DNA from 3 places in the Shewanella sp. GutCb genome. Region 1 is predicted to be linked to each of the others. Evidence: riboswitches for the same ligand, from Rfam matches in the RefSeq annotation. Region 1 holds a riboswitch; each other region holds the start of a gene.
The links. Region 1 has a riboswitch for thiamine pyrophosphate ahead of thiC (phosphomethylpyrimidine synthase ThiC). Riboswitches for the same ligand answer to the same signal wherever they lie in the genome.

Region 1 (7,827 bases):
CCTTAACAAGTGACGTTCCAATTGAAACGGTTACAACTTCATCATTGAGTACAATGCTGATCATCTGTCTATCTCCTAGATCTCTAATCTTTAGATTGCTCACGGTTTGAGACTCATGACGCCCTGCACACCGTACAATCAGGGTCCCGTGCCAATTTTGCTTGCCGCCAAGTAAATTTAGCGCCATCGAATCGGTATAATTGCCCCAATAACTGATTGCTATCGACTTGAGTCTTTAGCTCATCTATCTGGTGATCCGCTTTTGCATTATGACTAAGCAATAAATTTAAGCTCATTAATGCCTGCATTGACGCCAAGGTGCCCACCATAGGCCCAAGTACGCCGACCGTTTGACAACTCTGACTGACGCTCATGTCGCTTGGGTATAAACAGTGATAACAACCAGTATCAGGACATTGTTGTTGGTTCACACTCAGTAGCTGACCTTGAAAGTTAGCCGCAGACGCTGATACCAAGGTGACCTTATGCTCAACGGCCAGCTGATTGACAACTTGCCTAACCGAAAAATTATCTGAGCAGTCCAACACCAAATCGAATTTTGGCTGATTGGCATTAAACAGCTCGACCCCATTGTCTGCCGTCAAATAGCGTTGAAAGCTATTGAAATGACAATCACTGTAAGCTCGCATTAGCTTTTTGGCTGCGACATGGGCTTTGTTGCCTCCTAAATCCTCAACAGTAAATAGCAACTGTCGAGGAAGATTGGAGCGCTCAATGATGTCACCATCAATGAGCGTTATCTGGCCAATGCCAGCGGCAGCCAAGTACTGAGCAGCCAAATTGCCTAAACCGCCCACCCCCACAATGAGTACATGAGATTGACTAAAGATGCTTTGCCCGCGTTCGCCCACTTCAGGCAGTAAAATTTGCCGTGAATACTGCATAAATGCTTGATCAGAGAGCGCCATTGCTTACTCCCAACGTCCATTCATCTGCCAATGTTTGATAGGCTTTTGCAGGATCATTAGCTTCAGTAACGGCTCGAACCACCGCCACATCATCAACACCACTGGCTTTCACCGCAGCAAGATTACCGGCATCAATACCGCCAATAGCAACAATTGGCAGCTCTCCTTGCATGAGAGCAACATAGCGAGCCAGCTTGCTTAGCCCTTGAGGCGCCGAAGGCATCTGCTTAGTGGTGGTGGGGAATATGTGCCCAAAAGCGATATATGATGGCTGGTGCTGCATTGCCAATAAGATTTCAAAATAACTATGGCTCGATAAGCCCAGTGCAATATCAGCTTCGTTAAGTCGTTTTAAATTACTTTCAAACAGATCTTCTTGGCCTAAATGCACACCGTAGGCTTGGTGCTTTATGGCCAGCTGCCAGTGGTCATTAATGAACACTTTCGCTCTGTAGTCTCGGCCCAGCGCGATTGCTTGAACAATTTTTTGCTCAAGCAAAGGATCGTTTTCATCTTTAACCCGCAGTTGAATGGTTTTGGCGCCTGCACTGAGCAGTTGCTGCAAAAGATCAATCTCTGCAACCACAGGATAAACGCCTAATGGCTCAACGATTTCTTTAAAAGCATAAACCTGCTTACTAATGGCATTAACGCCATAAAGGGACTGATTCAATGATGAAAGAGGCTCAATAAAGGGATATGACAGCAACTCATTTGGCCAACCACAGCGCGCTAAACAACCTGGTCCGCTGCCGGGTTGATAACTGTTGTGTAATCCTTGCGACACATAAGCTTTTGCAACCACAACGGCGTCATTCAATACAAATCCATGTGCCATAACGGCAGCAATTGCCGATGACAATGTGCAACCAGTGCCGTGACTATTGTTAGTGGCTATTCTTGGCGATGTTAACCAAAAAGTCTGGTCTCTATGCAAACTAGAGATCCCTGTCACTTGGTAGCAAACAAGCAAATCGCGGGCATGCTCTTGGTGCCAATGTGGCCCTTTATCGCCCCCTTTAGCCAGTACCGATGTCGCTAATAAAACCGCAATAGAGGTTGCCGCCTTTATACTTTCATCAGCTGTCGATAATGGACGCCCAGCTAAAATCTCCAACTCACTCACATTAGGCGTAATTAACGTCAGTAAACCTTTAAACGGACTAAAATCGAGTTGTGCACCTTTAGCCAGTGCGTCGCCGCAAGTCGCTATCATCACAGGGTCAAGAATGACGGGTACAGTTAGATTATCGCCTTGCCATTGCGCGAGTTTGTCCGCTAACCAGCTTGCAACGATATTAATCTGCAGCTGACTTGCCAATAAACCAATTTTAATTGCCTTTGGTATGAGATCCGCTGCTAACGTATCAAGTTGCGCCACGAGCATCTCGTCAGAGACCGCCTCAACCGCTGCTACCGTCACCGAACTCTGTGCCGTGACAGCGGTGATCACGCTGCAACCATGTGTTTCAAGATCAAGCATGCTGGCCAAATCGGCCTGAACCCCTGCACCGCCGCCGCTATCGGAACCCGCAATCGTCCACACTAATGGACGATTGCTCGTTGGCAGTCGGCTAGAATTAACCTCAGCCATAACTACTCCTCTAACGCGACGACTTTACTTTCAGCGCCAGTGCCAGCTTCGTGATATAACTCAGCGCCCTTGGCCTTAAACTCAGCTGACATCTGCGCCATGCCACTGCTAATATCACTATCCGAAAGCGCTGATGTTTCAGCTTGACCGCTATAGGCTTGATACTCTGCGGGTGACTTAACTTCGACCCCCTTTGCTTCAACTTCTAACGCCAGCTTCTCTTGCGCTGCGGCGTAGTCGCGAACCTCTTGGCTTATTTTCATTGAACAGAACTTTGGACCACACATAGAGCAAAAGTGAGCCACTTTGGCTGACTCTTGCGGCAGTGACTCATCGTGATAAGCGCGAGCCGTTTCAGGATCCAAGCCTAAGTTATATTGATCTTCCCATCGGAACTCAAAACGTGCTTTTGAAAGTGCGTTATCTCGAATTTGTGCACTTGGGTGACCTTTAGCAACATCGCCAGCATGAGCCGCAATCTTATAAGCAATAAGCCCCTGTTTAACATCGTCTTTATTAGGTAAGCCCAGATGCTCTTTTGGCGTCACATAGCACAACATTGCACAGCCATACCAGGCAATCATCGCCGCGCCTATCCCAGAGGTAAAGTGATCATAACCAGGCGCTATGTCGGTCGTTTGCGGGCCTAAAGTATAAAAAGGCGCCTCATCACAAATATCTAATTGCTTATCCATATTCTCTTTAATGAGGTTCATTGGAATATGGCCAGGCCCTTCAATGATGGTCTGAACATCGTATTTCCAGGCAATTTTAACCAGCTCGCCTAAGGTCTCGAGCTCCGCAAATTGAGCTTCATCATTGGCATCAGCAATCGAGCCCGGACGCATACCATCCCCTAATGACAGTGAGACATCATAAGCTGCACAGATCTCACAAATATCTCTGAAATGTTCATAGAGGAAGTTTTCTTTATGGTGCGACAAACACCATTTAGCCAGAATAGACCCCCCGCGCGATACGATGCCCGTGAGGCGTTTTGCGGTCATGGGTACGTAACGCAGCAATACACCCGCATGGATAGTAAAGTAGTCAACGCCTTGCTCAGCTTGCTCTATCAAGGTGTCGCGGAATGTTTCCCAGTTAAGATCTTCAGCAACACCATTCACTTTTTCGAGTGCTTGATAGATAGGCACGGTTCCAATGGGGACAGGAGAGTTGCGGATAATCCACTCTCGGGTTTCGTGGATATAACGACCGGTAGACAAGTCCATTACCGTATCAGCCCCCCAGCGGGTAGACCACACCAGCTTTTCAACCTCTTCTTCGATAGAAGAAGTCACTGCTGAATTACCAATATTGGCGTTCACTTTCACTAAAAAGTTACGTCCAATAATCATCGGTTCAGCTTCAGGATGATTGATATTTAACGGGATAATGGCTCGACCACGAGCAATTTCACTGCGAACAAACTCAGCAGTGATTGGCTCATCGATAACGGCGCCAAAGCTTTCGCCCTTATTTTTTTGAGTTAACATAGGGTCGGTCACCTCTGCCATTGCCATATTTTCGCGAATAGCGATATATTCCATTTCAGGGGTGATAATCCCTTGGCGGGCATAGTGCATTTGCGTTACGCGCTGACCTGACTTTGCACGGCGAGGAGGCACTAACGACTCAAAACGTAAATGGTCTAAACCATCATCGGCCAAGCGTTGCTGGGTAAAACCAGAGCTGACAGCGGGTAACTGTTCGGTATCATTTCGTTCAACGATCCAGTTATGACGTAATTTATCTAAGCCTTTGTGCACATCAATATTGGCATCAGGATCTGAGTAAGCCCCAGCACAGTCGTATACTTTCAGCGGTGGGTTAGCTTCAAATACAGGATTTTTCTCATCACCACTGAGCAAAGTGTCAGCTTGATGAATTTGGCGCATACCGACGTTAAGATCAACGCGGCTACCTTGAAGATAGATCTTCTCGGAATTTGGGTGTTGTAACGGTTTTAGGTTATCGATGAACTGTTGAGCTTGAGCTCGGGTTTCGCGGCGTTTAGACATTAGCAAACTCACTATTATAAAAATGAAGTTGCTTGTCAGGAGAAATGAGTAATTGAAAGTTGAAAATGAAACCGCGTCATAACGCTAATTCCAGATGCACTTAACCACCGAAATGTGACTGCTAGCAGCATTAATACAGCCGATACTATGCAGTTATTTCGCTTGTTACCTACGCAGGTTCTAGCCTGATCAGGTTCAACGGATCCCGAATAAACGGTCTCAGCCTTATGGCACTCCGACAAGATGAGCCGGCAGTATAAGCCTAACAGTGACTAAGAAACAAGTACAAATCATTCACAAACCTCTGTTATGGTAAATATTTTTATTGACTCATAGCTTATTGATAATAATACAAATAATTTAATATTGCATATTAAACTACTATTTATCATGAAAAATTATCACCTCAAAAACGACTATTTTCGACTAATCATTCTCTTTTCTAATCGTGCTGAGATAGCGTCATTAATCGCTTTTTTAACTTTATCGCCACCGCAGTTAAAGGGGTAACCGATATTTTCTGCGTAAGGGTTAATTTGGGTCGGCACCTGCACTATTCGAAAGCAGGTATCACCGTGACGTACGATACGGTTAGGATCGAGTCGATGATCTGTCGTGGGTATTTTGCTGTACTCATCTACCTCAGGAAAAACTAACTCTACCATGTCACCATCCATCTTACTCAAAGAGTGCGGCCCGCTATATTTATTGGCTTTATCGACAATCAGTGCGTCTAGTGCGGCATCATTTTTTCGTTGAAGATAGGATTGAGCAATAGCCATTGCACTACGGCGAGGAACGTACGTCGGCAGGCTCTTATTGATTCTTATGTCCGTTTTTTCCGATAAATCCGTTGTCGGCAGTATGGCTTCAATGGTGTTGTCAGCCTCCATCGCGGGTTCATGTACTGGCGATGTCTCGACAAGTTCGTCAGCCTCGGTGGGGTTGTCGCTATCTGTTGGCGAATGACGTGGCGATCTCACCTTAGTTGTTGAGCTGTCGATGCTATCCATCACCTCATCTTTTACCGGTTTAGCTTCGACATACAGGTATGATTGGATTTTGATTGGGGCAACAGTTGTAACCTTTAGCGTTTGTCTCACCCAAAGCTGATTAATAATACCAATCAATACAATGTGCAGTAAAATAACCCATATGAATGATTGAAACAGCTGAAATGAACGCAAGCAAGAAGAGCGTTTCACGCCGCCTTTATCACGATTATCCGCCTCAACAACGACCTCAGCGATAGAGGTTGATTCCGCAGCGGTGTTGATACCAAACATAGGTTTAACTAGAGGATGGCTGACCGGGAGCTCAAACTGTTTATCAGCCCTAATGACCGCCAAAGTTGCACTGGCTTCCTCAGTGCTTACCGATAAACTGAGCAGAGGTTGTCCTTTGCCATTCTCTGCTGCAAGCGCAGTAAAAACAGGTGCTGAGGATCTGCTAACTGATTTCATCCGATGAATAACTCTATAGTCCATAAGGTTCAATTAACGCCATGAGAAGACAAGGTTAACCTTAATAATGGCGTTATTTATAACGATTGACTCATGCTGATTTATTTAACATGAAGCTTGTTTGTGGCTGGTTAATTAATTAAGCTAATTTATCAATGAATAATAATCACTTAAAACATTAGATACCGCTTTATTACAAAAGTTCAACATCGAGTGTTATTGTCTTTTTTTATCATTGATCATCACTAATGTAATGGTGATTACATTGGACCTATTTTAAGCTAACACGTGTACGCTAAACTATGACTATTATCATTAAAGCTGATACACTGCAGCTAATCGTGGTCAAACCAGAAGTCATTTACGCCTTATGTCTACTCAAGAATCAACCTTGTCGCCAAAGCAAACCCTAGTATCAAGTGCTAGTTATAGCGTTAAAGAAGAGCTAGCAAACAGCTTAAGTCATGGGTTAGGCGTTGTGGCAGGTGTTATCGGCTTGATTATGTGTATTTTAAAAGGCTATGAGCAATTAACTTTTGTGCAAATGGCAGGTGTAGTGATTTACTGCGGCAGCATTATTTTGCTCTTTCTTTGCTCGACTCTATATCATAGCGCAACAGATAAAGCTTTGAAGCATAAATTAAAAATTGCCGACCATTGTGCCATCTACCTGTTGATAGCGGGTACCTATACCCCTTTAATGCTGATTAGTTTAGAAAATGAAAATGGCAACGGAAATGCCAACTTGGTGCTCATTGCCATTTGGTCATTGGCAATCGGAGGCATTCTTTTCAAGACACTCTTTATCACTCGCTTTAAAGTCTTCAGTCTAGTCTTGTACCTTGCCATGGGTTGGCTTTGTGTCACCGTGATGAAAGAGTTAATTGCAGGAATGTCGCCATTAGGCTTTAACCTTCTCATTATTGGCGGGTTATTTTACAGTTTAGGGATTGTTTTTTATGTTGCTAAACGCATTCCCTACAACCACGCGATATGGCACTTGTTTGTATTAGGTGGCGCCATTAGCCACTTCCTCTGCGTTTACTTAACGGTCATTTAATCGTGTATAAATGGTCTTCATTGTGTAATGACAATATAATACTAAATGACTGAGCTCTTATTTTAGACAAGGATTTGTTAGCGTATTGGCTTGATGTAGCGTAGAGGGTATTAGTCTATATATCGCGATATAGCTTTCTTCGAACAAAGACGACTTGTTAGCTTAGAGCCCCTATAACATTAACACTGTAGATGTCAGTCTCATCGATAAGGAAAAATAGACCACTTTCCTCCGGCAGCGAAACTATTTTTCTTTTACTGCACTTTTCACCATACTTTTTATATGTTGCATAAATGTCTTAAAATGGGGCATAAAATCTAAAAACAACGCATGTTTGCAATGTTCAATCATCACGGGACCTAATAAGCGTAGCGCAACAGCAACCTTAGTTGCAAGAGAGTCTTCCAACCCACTGCCTTTCTTTAAGTTTCTACAGCCTTGAACAAATCTTCTCTATCTTGTAACTCAAACTGTCGTGTTTTCCCCATTTCCTCTAGCGATACTACCTCTTCAATGGTGACGCGGTAGCAATTATCACTTCGAATTTTAGTGGTCATCGTTATTGCCTCTAGTGTTAGGTGCTTATCGATATATTACTGTTTACAATATTTAAAATCACAATACTGAGTACCATAATTGTTTCTTTAACGGTTTCTTTTAGTTAGTCATCATCCGGATTCATTGCTTCTTTTATTTCATCACTGCCGAACCCTTTCCGGGATAAATAGGCGTACGCTTTCGACTTTCCTTTATAATCCGA
Region 2 (7,827 bases), on a different contig from region 1:
TCAACGCCAACAATGTGGTACTTGCAATCAATTTAAGGTGAGTCGACAGTCGCCATGAAACAATTTTAACCCCATCATGGCCATTGCCTCCTTTGGTCCACAGCCAATAACCATAAACGGCCATCGCCATATAATAAACGTTAAGCACCGATTCCATCAGCAATGACACTTTCCAAAACAACACCGTATAAATTGCAGTACTGGTTAATGCCGCGGGCCAACACCACACGCTACCTTTCATCGCGAGTATCAAGTAGGCTAAAGCCAGCAGCACAGCAACCGCTTCCCACGCTGTTAGGGCTTGCGCTTCACCGAATGCTGATGTAAAACTGTCGACTAACGATAGCCAGAAATCTGCCATTGACTTAAGTCTCTCTATTAAAAATATATACTATTAAAAGCTCAAAATAAAAAGCCACAAAGTATCGATAACACCCTGTGGCTAATTGTCATTACGGCTGTGGCTTATATTACTTTAGCTTAGTTATTCACTGTGGCTTAAGTCGAGCTCACCACCAATAAATTTACATACAAATACCGCTTTGCCCCACTTTTCGTGGGCCGCTTCCATCTCTGTTGCCAACATTGCCATCACCTCGGCGTACTCACCGCACACCTGTGTTGCCATAGCGTTAGTCACACGTTGGATATTGTCATAGGTATCGACCCGGCCTATAAACCACCTTATTGGATCTAAATAATTGTCTTGTAGTGGGTAGCAACTAATTTCTGCCGTTAACTTCATTTTTGACCTCAAGCACTTATTGTTGGTAACAATATTAAAGAGTAATAACTATTTATTAATTAGGATTTACATAAACTTAACGTTTAAAGTAACCCCTAGTTGGCGTGGATCACCATAGCGCACATATTGCTTATCTGCCCAGCCTAAATCTGGCTCGTTGCCAAAATAGAAGCCTCGAACGCCGTATTTTTCATCAAATAGGTTACGTCCCCAGAGATATGCAGACCACATGTCAGCTTCGTAACCTATTTTGGCGTTAAAAATTTGGTATGCATCTGATGTAGACTCGTTACTATCCGAGTAATAAAAATCACTCTTACCACTGGCATTCACGTTAGCAAACCAACCAGCATCGTTGCGATAAGTCGCGCCAACACTAAAGGTAAAGTTAGGGGAATGCGCTAGCTCACGGCCAGAAAGATCGACTACGGTGCCATATTTATCTTCGTACTCGTAATCACCATAAGCGGTTTCTAACCAACCTAAACTGGTGTAAAGCTTTAGGTTATCGGTTGCATACCAGTTGCCGTCAAGCTCAGCACCATAGTTATGAGAACTGCCTGCATTTTCGGTAAAGAGAATAAAATTCCCCTCTTCGCCAGGTACTGTCGATTGTTGCGATGCCGCGACTTGTTGATCTTGTCTATCCATAAAGAATACCGACAGATTAGTGCTTGCTTGACCATCAAACCAAACCGACTTCAAACCCACTTCGTAGTTATAAAGAATTTCAGTGTCGTACTCTTTTTTATCGGCGAGTTCACTCGGCAGTGACATATTAAAGCCACCCGCTTTATAGCCTCTCGCCACGCGGATATATGACTCGTGGTTTTCACCGAGTGCTTTGCTTAACGCAATATGCCCGCCCCACATGGTTTCGCTTGGCTTAAATTCGTCGCCATCTGAATCACTGTATTCACTATCTCGACGCTCTGTCCGCAGTCCTACCGACAAAGCATAGCCCGAACCTAGGTCTGAATCTAATTGACCAAATAACGCATAGTTTTGCGCCTCGTATTCCGCACTTAACTGACTATAAGTATCCATAGTCTCATTGTCTTCTTGTAGATCCATTGCGTATACACCGACGAGCCAGTCAGTACTGCCCGCAAATATACGGCCTGATTCAGTTGAAGCTAACCTAAACTCTTGCGTGATGGTCTGCCTGTCGCCTTTCTTATCCCAGTTATACTCATATTCACAAGGGCTACCATCGCAATCTCGACTGTCCCAATAATCAGGGTTAGCCCAGTCACCGTCATAGTTATGGTGAGTTTTTGACTGTGCCAGAGAGGTTAATGAAGTCAGTTCAACATTTTCAGCACCAGTGTAAATAAACTTTAAAACGGTGCCGTTAGTACGTTGCTTATCAACGCCAGGTGCATCCGTTAACGTATCAAAACCGTTATTATCTAATGTCCAAGCATCATATCCATTATCGTAATTTGCATGTAAGTAAGTCAGGTCAATTTCTAGTTCTTCAGTCGCGTACCAACGTAATTTTGCGCGACCAGTGAATTCATCACGGTTATTAGTATCGCTCTCACCAAGATAAAGATTATCTCGATAACCATCTTGCTGATGCTGTTGCAGCGACACACGGTAAAGCAAGTTTCCAGAATCGGTTAATGGACCCGAGCTAAAACCACTAAAGGTCTGTAAATTATCATCGCCTAGCGAGATCTCTGCACCATTTTCAAATACGTCGGTAGGATCATTACTTTTAAGGTAGATAAGACCTGCTAACGCATTAGCGCCATAACGTGTACCTTGAGGACCGCGTAATACTTCAACTTGTTGTAAGTCGTACATGCTTGAAGCCATGCCTAAACCGGACAAATCGATATCATCAACGATAAAGCCAACAGAGGAGTTAGGTGCGCCTTGATACTCTTCTTGCTCACCGACACCACGAATTTGGAAGTATTTGGGTCTTGAGCTACCACCGGACCAGTTGAAATTAGCAATTGAGTTTAAGATATCTTCAAAGTGCTGTGCACCTTCATCCTCAATTTGCTGCTGATCAATAACGGTGACGCTTGATGGCATTTTTTCTAGCGATGTGCCCCGAAAATCAGATGTCACAACCATGACTTCCATCTCATCAACAGGTGTTTCTGAGTCAGTATTGGCAAACGTAGGTGATGAAACTAGCGCAGCCATGACGGCAACCGCTATAGGAGAATAAGTTTTTAGATTTAACATAGGACCTCAAATTAAAATTTTGAGATCCGGCAACATAAAGAAGCGTTCGGGAAATGAATTGTGGCCCATTCCTACGCCGGTATTAGCCGGATCAGGTTCTAAGGGTTCGTTTTTCAACATCTCAGTTAAAATCCACAATATCCAACTTATGGTTTATAGACTTTAACACCCCTTGGCGCGGCCGATTATACATGAATTTCACAAACTGATGACAGTCTTCTTAACGTTTACAATCTTTATGCATAAAAAAACGTCAGCTTTGCTGACGTTTTCATAACAAATATAATTTCTAATCATCTACATATTAATTTGAAAAGGCTTTTCTTACATATAGCTCAAAGCGAGTTGCGTTAACATTAGGCGCAACCGCTGATACTTGTAGCTGCTGCTTGCCATGCAATTTTACTGACTTCCAGCTTACGCCTTCATCATCAATCGTCATGCCACTGGTATCAAACCAAGTGAATTTATACTGCAAGCGCAAGTCAGTAGAGACCTGACTAATAATCGTGCCCGTGCCTTGTAAAAAACCACCTTCAGGGCGCGCCATTACACTTCGTACGGTGACTTCTTTACCAAAGCTGTTGTTATCAACACGCACTTCACCTTTAGAACCCACCATTAAGCCTGCTGTGTGTGGTGCACAAGCCGCGACAATCAACGCTGTAAATAAGCCTAAAATCAATTTTTTCATTTTGTTCCCTAGAATAAAATCATTCAGTGTTAATACAAGGATAGCTAAGTTAATCTATTAAAAAATGGGCTCTTGCCGTCGCAATCAAGTGTTTACGATTAGTCTGCCAACAAGTAATGCTCACGTTAGCGACTCGTCGACCTTGGCGAGTGATCTTACATTCAGCAAAGCTACCTTTATGGTAGCCAGCTCTGAGATAATCAATTGAGAAATCAACTACTTTTGGTACTTTAGTGGTCTGCATAAAGACCATTAGCTGCACAATGGCTGACATTTCCATAAAACCTGCGATAACACCACCATGCAGTGCAGGTAGTACTGGGTTACCGATATTATCATCTTTTGCTGGCAGCTTAAAAACTAGTTCATCGCCAAAACGCTCAACACCCATTCCAATAAACTGGGCGTAAGGCACATGTTCAAGCAAGTGACCAAAATCATTTAGTTCCGTTGCTTTTCGTACGATACTTTTGAAATCTAACTTTGTCGCATCAGATTCTGAATGACTCGGGTTAGTCATGACGCGGCTCTCCCATCAGTGCTTGTCTAAACTCTTCGCCAACCATTTCTGGACTAATTCGCATAAACGAGCCTACCGCATTAGCAATGGGATCATCGATTGAATCTTGGTAAGCAATAGCACGAGTAAAAGCGACGCTAGATGACAATTTATAACACTCTGCAAAACCATAGACTGGCTTAAACGGTTCAGCAGGTTTCATGTAATCAACTCGCAGATCAAGCGTTGGTGAGATCTCCAAAGCACCAAACTGATAAAAAATAGAACACACGACAGCGCAGCCACTGGCCGTATCCATCAATGTTGTTATCACTCCACCGTGGATCACACCAGTGTCTGGGTAACCAACAAGTTGAGGATCATAAGGCAGCTCAATGAGCACATGTTTATCACTGCCCTCTAACACCTTAAGCTTTAATTTTTGGCACTGAGTAAGTTGCCCAACAAATCGACTTGCCATCTCCGTTAACGGAAAAACATCGGCAGCTTTTTTCATCGTTTTTGACTCAACATAGGGCCTAAAGAGTGGCCTCCGACTAAATGCATGTGAATATGGAAAACCTCTTGGCCTGCGTGTTCATTACAGTTCAAGATCACGCGATAACCGTCTTCTGCTATCCCTTCCTCGCGAGCCAGTTTGGCCGCAACAGACATCATTCTTCCCAACGCTTTCTCATCGGAAGCCTTAATATCATTTATTGTCGGGATCAGATGGTTAGGAATAATCAATATATGCGTCGGTGCTTGTGCACTGATATCTCTAAATGCAGTCACTAGCTCATCTTGAAATAGGATATCTGCTGGAATTTCACGTCGAATAATTTTGCTGAATATGGTTTCTTCGGCCATTTTATTGCTCTCATAAGAATAAGTTAAACCTAGTATACTCGAAAAACGGCATCTGGCGATTCGCGTTTTTATGCGTTAAAAAGTCTATTTGCAATGATTTGAGTGCCAATTGAACAGCTGTATACACAATATGATTGACTTTAGGACCATATCCATTTTAAATAAATAAAAAATTACAGGACTCATCATGCTCACCGCTAAAGAAACCGCACTGCTTAATGCTGCCGCCGAGCTGATAAAAGAAAATGGCATGATCGCGCTCAATATGTCCGACGTTCACAAAAGAGCTGGTTACTCACGCGCTGCTCAATATCAGTCATTCAGTGACAAAAACTCACTACTTGCCGCACTTAGCATGCGTGAACTGGTGTTGAATACGTATGCGTTAGAAGAACAGCGTTACTCAGATCTTAGCGGGGATTTTTCAGTTGTTTTAAGACCTGTTGTGTATCGTTACCTCAAATTATCAGATCGACTTATGATTGACTCAGCTTTTAACAATATGCTTAAAGAAGTGAGAAAGTTACCTGATGAAGAGCAATTTATATTTTGGAAAAGAGGCTTTGAATTTTTAAACAGTGAACGTGAGCAAGACAAGTAATATTAGATTTGGTGCTCGTTATATGTACATGGCCAAAACAACACCGCTTTCCGTTGATTTGGCCCATAGATTATCCAAGTTAACTCTGTTCCTTAATCAGGTAAACAACGCCATCTTTTTCATAAACATTTTTAACTTCATTACCTTCCCCAAGCACCACCACTTTATCGCCTTTATTGGTTACCGCATTACCGGCAGCATCTAGCACAATAGCTAAGCCTAATGCTGAAAGCAGTGGCGTATGATAAGCATGGTAATGAAGATGACTTCTAGGAATGACAATCACTTTTGCACGTTTATAGGACTTGTAGGGCTTATTAACTTTCTGGCATTTCACTCCACCCGCCCTATCACAACCGACAGTGGCCGCCTCAGCAAAAAACATTACCGATAAAATAGTAATAACCAACATAATAACTTTAATCATATTCATCTCTTTCGATCTCATAGTTTAACCACGAAAGCGATAATACCAAATGAATACACAACTGTATAGCAATGAGTTTAGTTGTGATGGTAGTGATAAAAAAGGCACTTAAGTTGAGCGCCTAACAATATCAGTAAAGTCAATGAGAGCTTAATCCCATTGAAGAGATTTATTGAATGACTTCATGGGTATTCATTTGTGCCCAAGCGATTGCTTGGCCGCGGCTAGAAACTCCAATTTTTCTAAAAGCACGATATAAATGGGTTTTAATCGTACTTTCACTCACAAATAGTTGATTGGCAATATCAATGTTGGTACTCCCTGAACGCAGGACCTGCAGTACTTCACGTTCTCGGATAGTCAGAGCGTCTGACTCTTCATCAGTACTGACGTTATGAACATCTTGTTGATTAAAATCGTCTGGAATACAAGTTAACCCCTGAACTATTTTGGCCATGCCTAAACCAATAGTGTCTAATGAGGCGCCCGAATAGAATAGACCCGCTGTAATATTGCTTTGAACTAAGAATTTGGCATCTACTTGTTGAGGATAATGCAGGAACACAACCCGAGCCCCACTCCTCTCTTTATCTAACCTTCGTTGAATTTGATAGGCTTTTGGGATATCTACACTAGAGAGATCAATAATGACCAGACTTACTCTGTTTTCAGTAAAATAATCGATAACATTATCTGGAATAACATTATGAATTTTAACTAAAAATTGTTGAGGCCATCGAGTATTGAGCAGATCGACTAATATTTGTGATCGGGTTACAATAACCCAGTGCATAACTTTAAACATTTAACTCTCCATGTTTATATGGTAACCATCCTTGTATCTATTAGTGTAATACAAAATTCAAATAATGAACTAACGAAAGAAATTCAGCATTGAATATTTATAATTTTCATACTATTTTTGCTATCGAAAATCCAGATTGTATACCTCCATAGTCTGTTAATAAAATACGCTCGTCGCTGTTATAAGCCCTCTTCCTTTGAGACGTCAATTCATTCAAAAATATAGCAAGCCAATCTTGAGTACAACTCAAGATATAACCCATCTTAAAACAGGGCAAGTAGTACGGCCAACAACCCAAAAAATACAGTCAAACATTGCCAAAAAAGCAATGGTTGACGATCAATCAACGGCGATTTCACGGCTGATTGCTGCCAATGTGTTACCGGCTGAGTCATCTCAAACAACCATTCACGGCTGTCAGCTTGGCGCTGCTCTGGCGCAACACTAAGCCCCTTTTTAAGGGCTTTATCCATCCAGATTGGCACCAGCGGATTAATGTCATAACTGGGGGTATACTTAAGCCGTAAAAAATCCTGTTTTGTTTTACAGTGCGACTGCTTTCCATCGAAGGGTAATCGACCCGTTAACATCTCAAACGCTATGACCGCAATAGAATAAAGATCCGCTTTTTGATTAACTTGATAACCCAATATGCTCTCTGGGGCTGAATAATCTGCAGTACCCAAGATTAGGTCTCGTGGTAAGGGGCTGGTGATCTCAGCAATACCTTTAATAAAACAGGCGCCAAAATCGATGATCTTCAGCCGCCTCTCATTGGTCAACATTAAATTGTCTGGCTTAAGGTCTTGGTGCAGTGTTTCTTTACGATGAAATGCTCGTACCCCCGCCTCTAGCTGTTTTAACAGCTCTAATACCTCTTGAACTTCAGGTGCTGGATTGTGTTTAATCCATTGACTCAACGAATGACCTGCAAGGTATTCGGTTAAATAGTAGAGTGCCGACTTCTCTCTATCTCGATCG
Region 3 (7,827 bases), on a different contig from region 1:
AATGTTTCCATTATCAAGCACCATTAAGGTATTGAGTGGTGTCGCAATCAGTGTCGCAGAGCGGATCAGTGGCAATCCTGCAGCCACATCGATGGTTAAACTGGTTTGATAGGATATCGCTAAATCGACATTATTAGCGGCCACCAATTTGGCTGGCATACTGGGATCCGCAGGCTCTTGAATGGTAATGTTCAAGCCTTCTTCTTTGAAATAGCCTTTTTGTTGAGCAATCACCACAGGGCCATGATTTGGATTTACAAACCAATCCAACATTAATGTCATCGCTTTATCTTCAGCACTCGCCATCAAGGAGTAACTTGCAATAAGCACAGCCATCGCTCCTTTAATCATGATCTTTTTCATTTGTTTAAATCCCTTACGCTATCAATCTATTTATCGTGTTGCCACGGTATGAGTTTTTGAATCAGTACATCAGTGAGAAAATAAAGGCTGACGGATAAAGCAGCAAGAATGAATAAGGCGGCAAACATTTCATCAATCATCATTCGAGCATTAGCTTGCAGCATTAAATAACCAAGCCCTTCACTTGATCCTACCCACTCCCCCACCACGGCACCAATAGGCGCAACGACCACTGCAACACGGATCCCAGACGCTAATGAAGGTAAGGCAGCAGGCAAGCGAACGTGTTTAAGTAACTGCCATTTTGATGCGCCCATGGTGTGCGCTAAATCGAGGTAACCGGTTGGAGTATTACGTAAACCGTCGTAACAACAAGTTGTCACCGGAAAGAAGATAATCAGCGCCGCCATCACGATTTTTGACGCAATGCCGTAACCTAACCACAGCATTAAAATCGGGGCGATAGCAAATACAGGAATGGCTTGGCTCGCAATTAAAATAGGCAATAACCAACGTCGAAGTGGGTCAAACAGCAGCATTTGGAGTGCAAACAATAACCCCATAGAAAGGCCCAAACCAAGACCAAGAATAATCTCTTGCGCGGTGATCCATGAATGGAATAACAACACATCGTAACGCTGTATTAGTTTTTCAAACACCGCTATCGGACTCGGAAAAATGAAACTGGGCAACGCGAAAATCATAATAACAAACTGCCATATCGCCAGTATTACAGCAGCACTGACGATGATTCTTCCTATCGATTTAGCGCTTTTCGGTAACGCTTTTGGCTCTGCCCTCTCCGTTTGTAACACAATCGTTTGAGATGCAATGTGGTTGTCGGAGTGCTCATGATTGATTGAAAGTAGCTTAGACATAGTCAACCTCCAACGTATCAATGATCTGTTGCTGAAGAATCGCTAGCTCCGCATCAAATTTTCGTGGAATGGTTGAGTTTGGCACCGGTAAAAGCACCGCTGAGGCTGGTTGACCTTGCATGATATAAATCGCATCACTTAATCTAAGTGCTTCTTGCGGATCATGCGTGATGAGTAATACGGTTTTACCCGCCAAGACTTGGACTGCAAGCGCTTGCAGTCGATGGCGAGTAACCGCATCTAACGCAGAAAAGGGCTCATCCATTAATACCATCGGCTTGTCTTGCATTAACGTTCTTGCTAACGCCACACGCTGACGCATTCCTCCAGACAGTTGCACGGGCATACTCTGTTCATGCCCTTTTAATCCAACACGCTCTAGCAATTCAATCGCGCGGGCTTGATTGGCATTAAATTGAGTGTTCACCGAAAATTTGTGAGCAAAACAGACGTTATCAAGTACGTTTAACCACGGCATCAATAGATCTTGTTGCGCCATGTAAGCAATGTTGCCTTCTAAGCATTCTCCCCCATCAATGTGAATGTCACCCGACCACATCACTTTATCTGTCAATAAACCTGCCATATAACGCAAAATTGAAGTTTTACCACAACCACTTTTACCCAATATCGCCGTCCACTTTCCTGCAGCGATGGACATGTTTAAACCCGACATAATGGCCGCTGCGCTGTCTTTGTATTGCAAAGTGCCATTTGAGATAACTGCACCGAGGCTGTTATTACATGGCTCTAGCTTCATTACGACTGCCCTTGAGTGTTTAAGACAAAAAAGTGATTCACGGGCCCATGTCCTTGTCCAATATTCAACTCATCAGCATGGGCAATCGCTTGAGTAATGTAGTATTTGCCCCGTTTTACCGCCGCTGATAATTCATGCCCTTGAGCTAAGTAAGAGGCGATTGCAGAAGATAAGGTGCAACCTGTTCCGTGTGTATTGCGAGTTTTAATCCGCTCCGTTGATAAACGCTCAACATTGTCGGCAAGGATCAGTAAATCAGTGCTGTTGTCATCGGTTTCTAGGTGGCCACCCTTTAGCAAAACAGATTTAGCGCCTAATTGACGAAGTTCGTCGATCATAGCAATCATTTCATCTTCGTTTTTGGGGACTGAGCAGCCAATTAGCGCAGCGGCTTCTGGCAAATTAGGGGTAATGACATCAGCCAGAGGGAGCAGTTCCGATTTAAGGCTATCAATGGCAGAGGAGTGGAGAAGAAGATCACCGCTGGTTGCGACCATGACGGGATCAACTACGAGATATTTAGGGGTGTACTGTTTAATTTTTTTAGCGACAGAACGAATGATATTTGAATCACTTAACATGCCAATTTTTACGGCAATCACATTGAGATCCGAAAATACGGCATCAAGTTGTTGCTCGACAAACTCTGCATTGATCGGGTAAATACCCGTAACCGCTTGTGTATTTTGTGCCGTTAATGCCGTAATAACAGAGCATGCATAACAGCCAGTCGCTGAAATGGCTTTAATGTCGGCTTGAATACCGGCACCACCACCGCTGTCTGAACCGGCAATGGTCAATACAATAGGAGTCGTAACGAATGGAGTTAAAGATGCTGTGGTGACTAATGAAGACATATTTATTTCCCTAACTAACAGTCAGGAAAAAACAGTCGTGTGAGAATAAATGCGCCAAAAGGTGCTATCTCAGCAAAAGAAACGGATCAGGAAGAACGCCTCAAATGACCATTAGTTCCCTACGTCAGTATTAACTGAATCAGGTTCAACGGGTTCATTTTATGATCTCAGCCTATTGGCTCCCCGACTAATCACCACACACTATCATTAATCGATTTGTAAAGAGCATGCTTTTTGATGAGAATGCTAACTGAGTTAACTAATTATCATCTTATGCATTCGATTTGGATACTAATTAAACAATATTTCTGCGCAGTTAAGAAAGCTTTGACGCTTCGTCAACTTGCCATGCCAAATAAGACATTCCCACCCTTGGCGGCCAGATTTAGGAGGTACGAGTCCAAGAATGGACGAAGGTAGAATAATGCAGGAGCAATTACCGAGGATGCCAGAGCCGAGAATAACGATTAGCTTCAATCTCCCCATCTTGCCTATAGGGTTTTAATTCCCGCTGAATGCTCAAACTTTTAATGCAACGGGTATTACATAAGAAAATATCGGATTAGTTAAACTGAATATATTATGAATCAGTAACGGCTCTTACCAGCATTGGGGAATGTGAGTTAGTGCAAATGCCTGATGGGTGTACGAAGCGGCTATAAACGAAAAAAGCCTCATCTTTCGATGAGGCTTTCGTCTTTATGCTGGCGGAGTGGACGAGACTCGAACTCGCGACCCCCGGCGTGACAGGCCGGTATTCTAACCAACTGAACTACCACTCCTAACTCTTATAAAAACTAACTAAATTAGCCTTTATACTATTTATTATGTCACTAATAAATAGTTTGAAACTTGACACTAAATTGGCGGAGTGGACGAGACTCGAACTCGCGACCCCCGGCGTGACAGGCCGGTATTCTAACCAACTGAACTACCACTCCTAAACTCTTATAAAAACTAACTAAAGATTAGCTTTTATTCTATTCATTATGTCACTAACAAATAGCTTTAAATTTAGCACTTGATTGGCGGAGCGGACGAGACTCGAACTCGCGACCCCCGGCGTGACAGGCCGGTATTCTAACCAACTGAACTACCGCTCCACATCAAGTGCGATGAATAATACGTAGACTGCCAAACTCAGTCAATCATTTTTTGCGTCAACCATGACTAACCAGCTAAAAAATGACCAATCCCGATATTCAACGCTTTGCAACGGCTGTCGCGGTGGTTAATTATCCAGCTTTTGGATCATCGAAATCTTCAGGCATCGATAAATCAATCTCGTCCAACGCTAATGTCATTTTCTGTTGCTGACTTTCTTTATCCATTCTCGCCTGCGTCGCAGCGAGTGCTTTCTTTAAGTTACTGCGTTTACGAACAAACAACAAAACCAATATGCCTAAAATAAACAACACCGTATTCACGGTTATCAGCCAAAACACCGCTTCTTCTTTTGCTGTGCTTTCAGCTTTTTGAGCTTGGAGATCTGCTTTAGCGGCGAGTTCTTCAGCTGACGGTGGTGGTTCTGGCGGTTTAATAAAATTAAAAAACAGTTCCGGTAACGTCAAGTAGATCTCTCGGCCGTTTTGGGTGGTGCTGACCGCCGTGAGCTTTATTCTATAGCTGCCAAAGTCATTCACCTTGCGTAGGCTATACAAGGTCTCGGGGCTATTTATCTCGGAAACCGTGACTTGAAGACGCATTCCCGCAGGCCCTACGATTTCAGCTTCAACATGAGTCTCAGCCAAAACCAGTTCATTTTCATCTACATTGATCCGCAGATCCCACTCACCTGAATCGAGGTTTTGTGGGGCAACAATATCGACAGCAATGGGTCGAGTTGACAACCTAAAGGGCTCAGAATACTTACGTTCAAGCACCGCATTTTTAGCCATCACTTGCAGTGTGTAGCTGCCCCAAGCCTGGTTTAGATTCAGTTTACTGGTGAATACACCGTCATCGGGTCGCTCGTCTAATGACTCGCCATTATCGCGATAGGTCCCCACGATAACGCTACCGGCTGCAAAGTTTTCATCGGCTGGATTATTATCACTGATAAATTTTGCCGTCCAGCTCATTAAGTAATCTAACCCGGGTAGGCGTACCTTTTGCTCGTCACCTATCAAGCGGGCGGTGAGTTTTAAGCGCTCGCCTTGGTACAGCGGCTGTGGGATCGGATCTACATCAATGGACAGCACTGACACTTTATCGATGACAGAACCTTCAACCACCTTACCGATTAACTGCCAGGGGCCTGGCATTGGGTCTTTGATAGTGATCATGTCGCCAGTTAGGCCATCCATCCATTTAACATGCTCAGGATGACGACTGATATACCATTTACTGCCGTCAGGTTGCACGATAATAACCGGTGAGCTGCCGTATTCACGATGGATAAGTAGCGTGACACTGTCGACCATATGGTCAATTCTAAATCGATTTTTTAACTCTGATGCCTGCGATGAAAGCATCACTTCGGCGACGGCACAATGAGTTATCATTAGCCCCAAATATGCCATCACCACACAAGTTGTTACGCGTTTAATCATAGAATGAGGTCTATCCTCGCCAAATACACTGTCCAGATTTAGCAACTAAATCGAGTCGCTCTTCATGTCTAGTTAGTTCATCGGCCGTTGCGCTGATCACTTTAAGTATTGCGCGGTCTCTAGGCAGTTTATTTATACCTCCGCCTTCTTGCCCTGCTTTCTCACTCGATAGGTTAAAGTTTGTTTGCCCACCAGTCATGATGAGGTAAACGTCAGCTAAGATCTCAGCATCGAGCAATGCGCCATGGAGATCGCGACGTGAGTTATCAATGCCATAACGCTTACACAGAATATCCAGGTTATTCTTCTGACCTGGATGCAGGTGCTTTGCTATCGCAAGTGAATCGAGAATTTGACAGATATTTGCGGTTTTAGGCCCAACAGGCTGTAACATCGAAAACTCATGGTCCATAAAGCTAACGTCAAAGCTGGCGTTATGGGCCACAATTTCAGCACCATCAATAAACTCAATAAAGCTTTTGGCTATTTGATGAAATTTGGGTTTATCCGCCACAAACTCATTGGTGATCCCGTGAACCTCAATGGCCTCTGGGTCGATAGGCTGTAACGGATTAATATACTCGTGGTAATGTCGACCCGTTAACTTGCGGTTAATGACTTCAACACAACCAATTTCAATAATTCGGTGACCAAGATGAATGGCACCACTGGATTGGTTCATACCTGTCGTTTCGGTATCAAGAATAATCTGACGTTTAGCGCTTGAAATAATATTCATGTGAATTAATGCATTTCTCAGTTAAATTTTTTGGGTATACTCGCCCAGCACTTTAGCTATGGTACCAACTTGATGACTGGACTGAAACAGATCTCTATCTTTACCGACGGTTCTTGCTTAGGCAACCCTGGACCTGGCGGCTACGGCATTGTAATGAAGTATAAAAAGCAGACCAACGAACTCGCCGATGGTTTTGCGCTAACAACGAACAACCGCATGGAGATGCTCGCGCCTATTGTGGCATTAGAAGCATTAAAAGTCCCCTGCCAAGTGATCCTAACGAGCGATAGCCAATATATGCGCCAAGGGATCACACAGTGGATCCATGGCTGGAAACGCAATGGGTGGGTCACTTCAGCCAAGCAACCGGTAAAGAATGTCGATTTGTGGCAACGTCTCGATACGGTGTCGCAATTGCACAAAATCGACTGGCGTTGGGTTAAAGGGCATGCTGGCCATATCGAAAATGAACGTTGTGATGACTTAGCCCGTGAAGCTGCTGAGAAAAAACCAACTCAAGAAGACAGTGGCTACTTAGCACAACAAGCTTAACGGCGACTCAGTTATAAAAACTAACTATCAATGTTTAAAAAATCTTGGCAAAAAGTGGTGAACGCGCTGCCAATTGCGCTGAATTTCCGGCTTTTATGATGGATCCGATAAAATTTTCGCTCAAGCAACAGCCCATCGACATGGATAACAGCGAGCTCTTTACGGCTGATCTCTTTTTCAAGGGTTAACTCTGAGAGCACACCAAGCCCCGCCCCCTGATTCACGGCTTGTTTAATTGCATCAGGCGTTGAGAACCTAAACTTTTCTTGTGGCTGCATATCAAGCATGTTGGCTGCATTGACAAAACAATCACGGGTGCCTGAGCCCTCTTCTCTCATCACCCAAGACTGACTGGCTAATTCATGCGGGCTCACTGTTTTCCCCGCCAGAGGATGCTCTGGCTGGCAAAAAATCAATAAACGGTCTTTATGCCAAGCTTCAACGGTAATACGGCTATCGAGACACTGCCCTTCAATAAAGCCCATTTCACTTCTAAATTCGAGCACCGCATTAATCACCGCTTGGGTATTATCAATATCAACGTTAACCATTGTGTTGGTATGCTGCAGACAAAAAGCCACTGCACTTTTTGCTAATAAATAGTTGCCAATGGTTGAACTAGCACTGACATTAAGGTCACCGCCTAACTCAGTGCCTGCAGGAGAAAATGCATTTTCTATCTGATCTATTTTGTGTAGCGCATCGGTTGCCAGTGGCAGTAGCATACTGCCTTGTGAGTTTAGTTGCAGTCGATTACCAATCCGCTCAAACAGTCGAGTATCCAGTTGCTTCTCTAGCTCTGATAGTGCCATTGATGCTGCGGGAGAGGACAAGTTAACGATTTCAGCCGCTTTAGCCACTTGGCCACTGCGGGCTACAGCTTCAAAAATAGCGAGTTGTTTCAAAGTAATACGCATTAATAGTCTTAACCATTCATTTGGTTGATTGAGAAGTATGGCCTGTTCGACCCGCACTCGGTGCTGTCGACCAATTGGGTTGCTTAACTTTTCGCTTTGATCTCATTGGAGTGAGCGGTGTTTCTAGCTTTCTTGCTACCAAAACATAAAGGCTGCCGGTACTCGGTAACCAGGATTTTAAAGCATGAGACCAAATACTGTCACTTTTA

Region 2: linked by a shared signal. The riboswitch ahead of CXF86_RS22070 (TonB-dependent receptor) and the one ahead of thiC (phosphomethylpyrimidine synthase ThiC) in region 1 are both predicted to bind thiamine pyrophosphate.
Region 3: linked by a shared signal. The riboswitch ahead of thiD (bifunctional hydroxymethylpyrimidine kinase/phosphomethylpyrimidine kinase) and the one ahead of thiC (phosphomethylpyrimidine synthase ThiC) in region 1 are both predicted to bind thiamine pyrophosphate.

What each region holds. Positions count from the first base shown of each region.
Region 1 covers NZ_PJBL01000022.1:9,219-17,045, reverse strand. Annotated here, with positions in the region: gene thiS (sulfur carrier protein ThiS) at 1-64, opposite strand, end outside; gene CXF86_RS13210 (HesA/MoeB/ThiF family protein) at 114-929, opposite strand; gene thiE (thiamine phosphate synthase) at 916-2,523, opposite strand; gene thiC (phosphomethylpyrimidine synthase ThiC) at 2,526-4,544, opposite strand; TPP riboswitch at 4,694-4,792, opposite strand; gene CXF86_RS13195 (hypothetical protein) at 4,961-6,007, opposite strand; gene CXF86_RS13190 (PAQR family membrane homeostasis protein TrhA) at 6,378-7,067, shown strand; gene CXF86_RS22940 (DUF3861 family protein) at 7,311-7,475, opposite strand; gene CXF86_RS22935 (DUF3861 domain-containing protein) at 7,490-7,624, opposite strand; gene CXF86_RS13180 (RecX family transcriptional regulator) at 7,729-7,827, opposite strand, start outside.
Region 2 covers NZ_PJBL01000106.1:142,793-150,619, reverse strand. Annotated here, with positions in the region: gene pnuC (nicotinamide riboside transporter PnuC) at 1-361, opposite strand, end outside; gene CXF86_RS22075 (hypothetical protein) at 485-745, opposite strand; gene CXF86_RS22070 (TonB-dependent receptor) at 812-2,950, opposite strand; TPP riboswitch at 3,002-3,133, opposite strand; gene CXF86_RS22065 (YcfL family putative periplasmic lipoprotein) at 3,255-3,644, opposite strand; gene CXF86_RS22060 (PaaI family thioesterase) at 3,694-4,164, opposite strand; gene CXF86_RS22055 (PaaI family thioesterase) at 4,157-4,660, opposite strand; gene hinT (purine nucleoside phosphoramidase) at 4,657-5,013, opposite strand; gene CXF86_RS22045 (helix-turn-helix domain-containing protein) at 5,201-5,614, shown strand; gene CXF86_RS22040 (hypothetical protein) at 5,694-6,041, opposite strand; gene CXF86_RS22035 (helix-turn-helix transcriptional regulator) at 6,211-6,846, opposite strand; gene CXF86_RS22030 (bifunctional protein-serine/threonine kinase/phosphatase) at 7,110-7,827, opposite strand, start outside.
Region 3 covers NZ_PJBL01000012.1:5,780-13,606, forward strand. Annotated here, with positions in the region: gene CXF86_RS07135 (ABC transporter substrate-binding protein) at 1-363, opposite strand, end outside; gene CXF86_RS07140 (ABC transporter permease) at 390-1,241, opposite strand; gene CXF86_RS07145 (ABC transporter ATP-binding protein) at 1,234-2,001, opposite strand; gene thiD (bifunctional hydroxymethylpyrimidine kinase/phosphomethylpyrimidine kinase) at 2,001-2,858, opposite strand; TPP riboswitch at 2,958-3,054, opposite strand; tRNA gene CXF86_RS07155 (tRNA-Asp) at 3,564-3,640, opposite strand; tRNA gene CXF86_RS07160 (tRNA-Asp) at 3,723-3,799, opposite strand; tRNA gene CXF86_RS07165 (tRNA-Asp) at 3,885-3,961, opposite strand; gene CXF86_RS07170 (TIGR03503 family protein) at 4,094-5,410, opposite strand; gene dnaQ (DNA polymerase III subunit epsilon) at 5,421-6,149, opposite strand; gene rnhA (ribonuclease HI) at 6,222-6,701, shown strand; gene CXF86_RS07185 (LysR substrate-binding domain-containing protein) at 6,722-7,618, opposite strand; gene CXF86_RS07190 (class I SAM-dependent methyltransferase) at 7,635-7,827, opposite strand, start outside.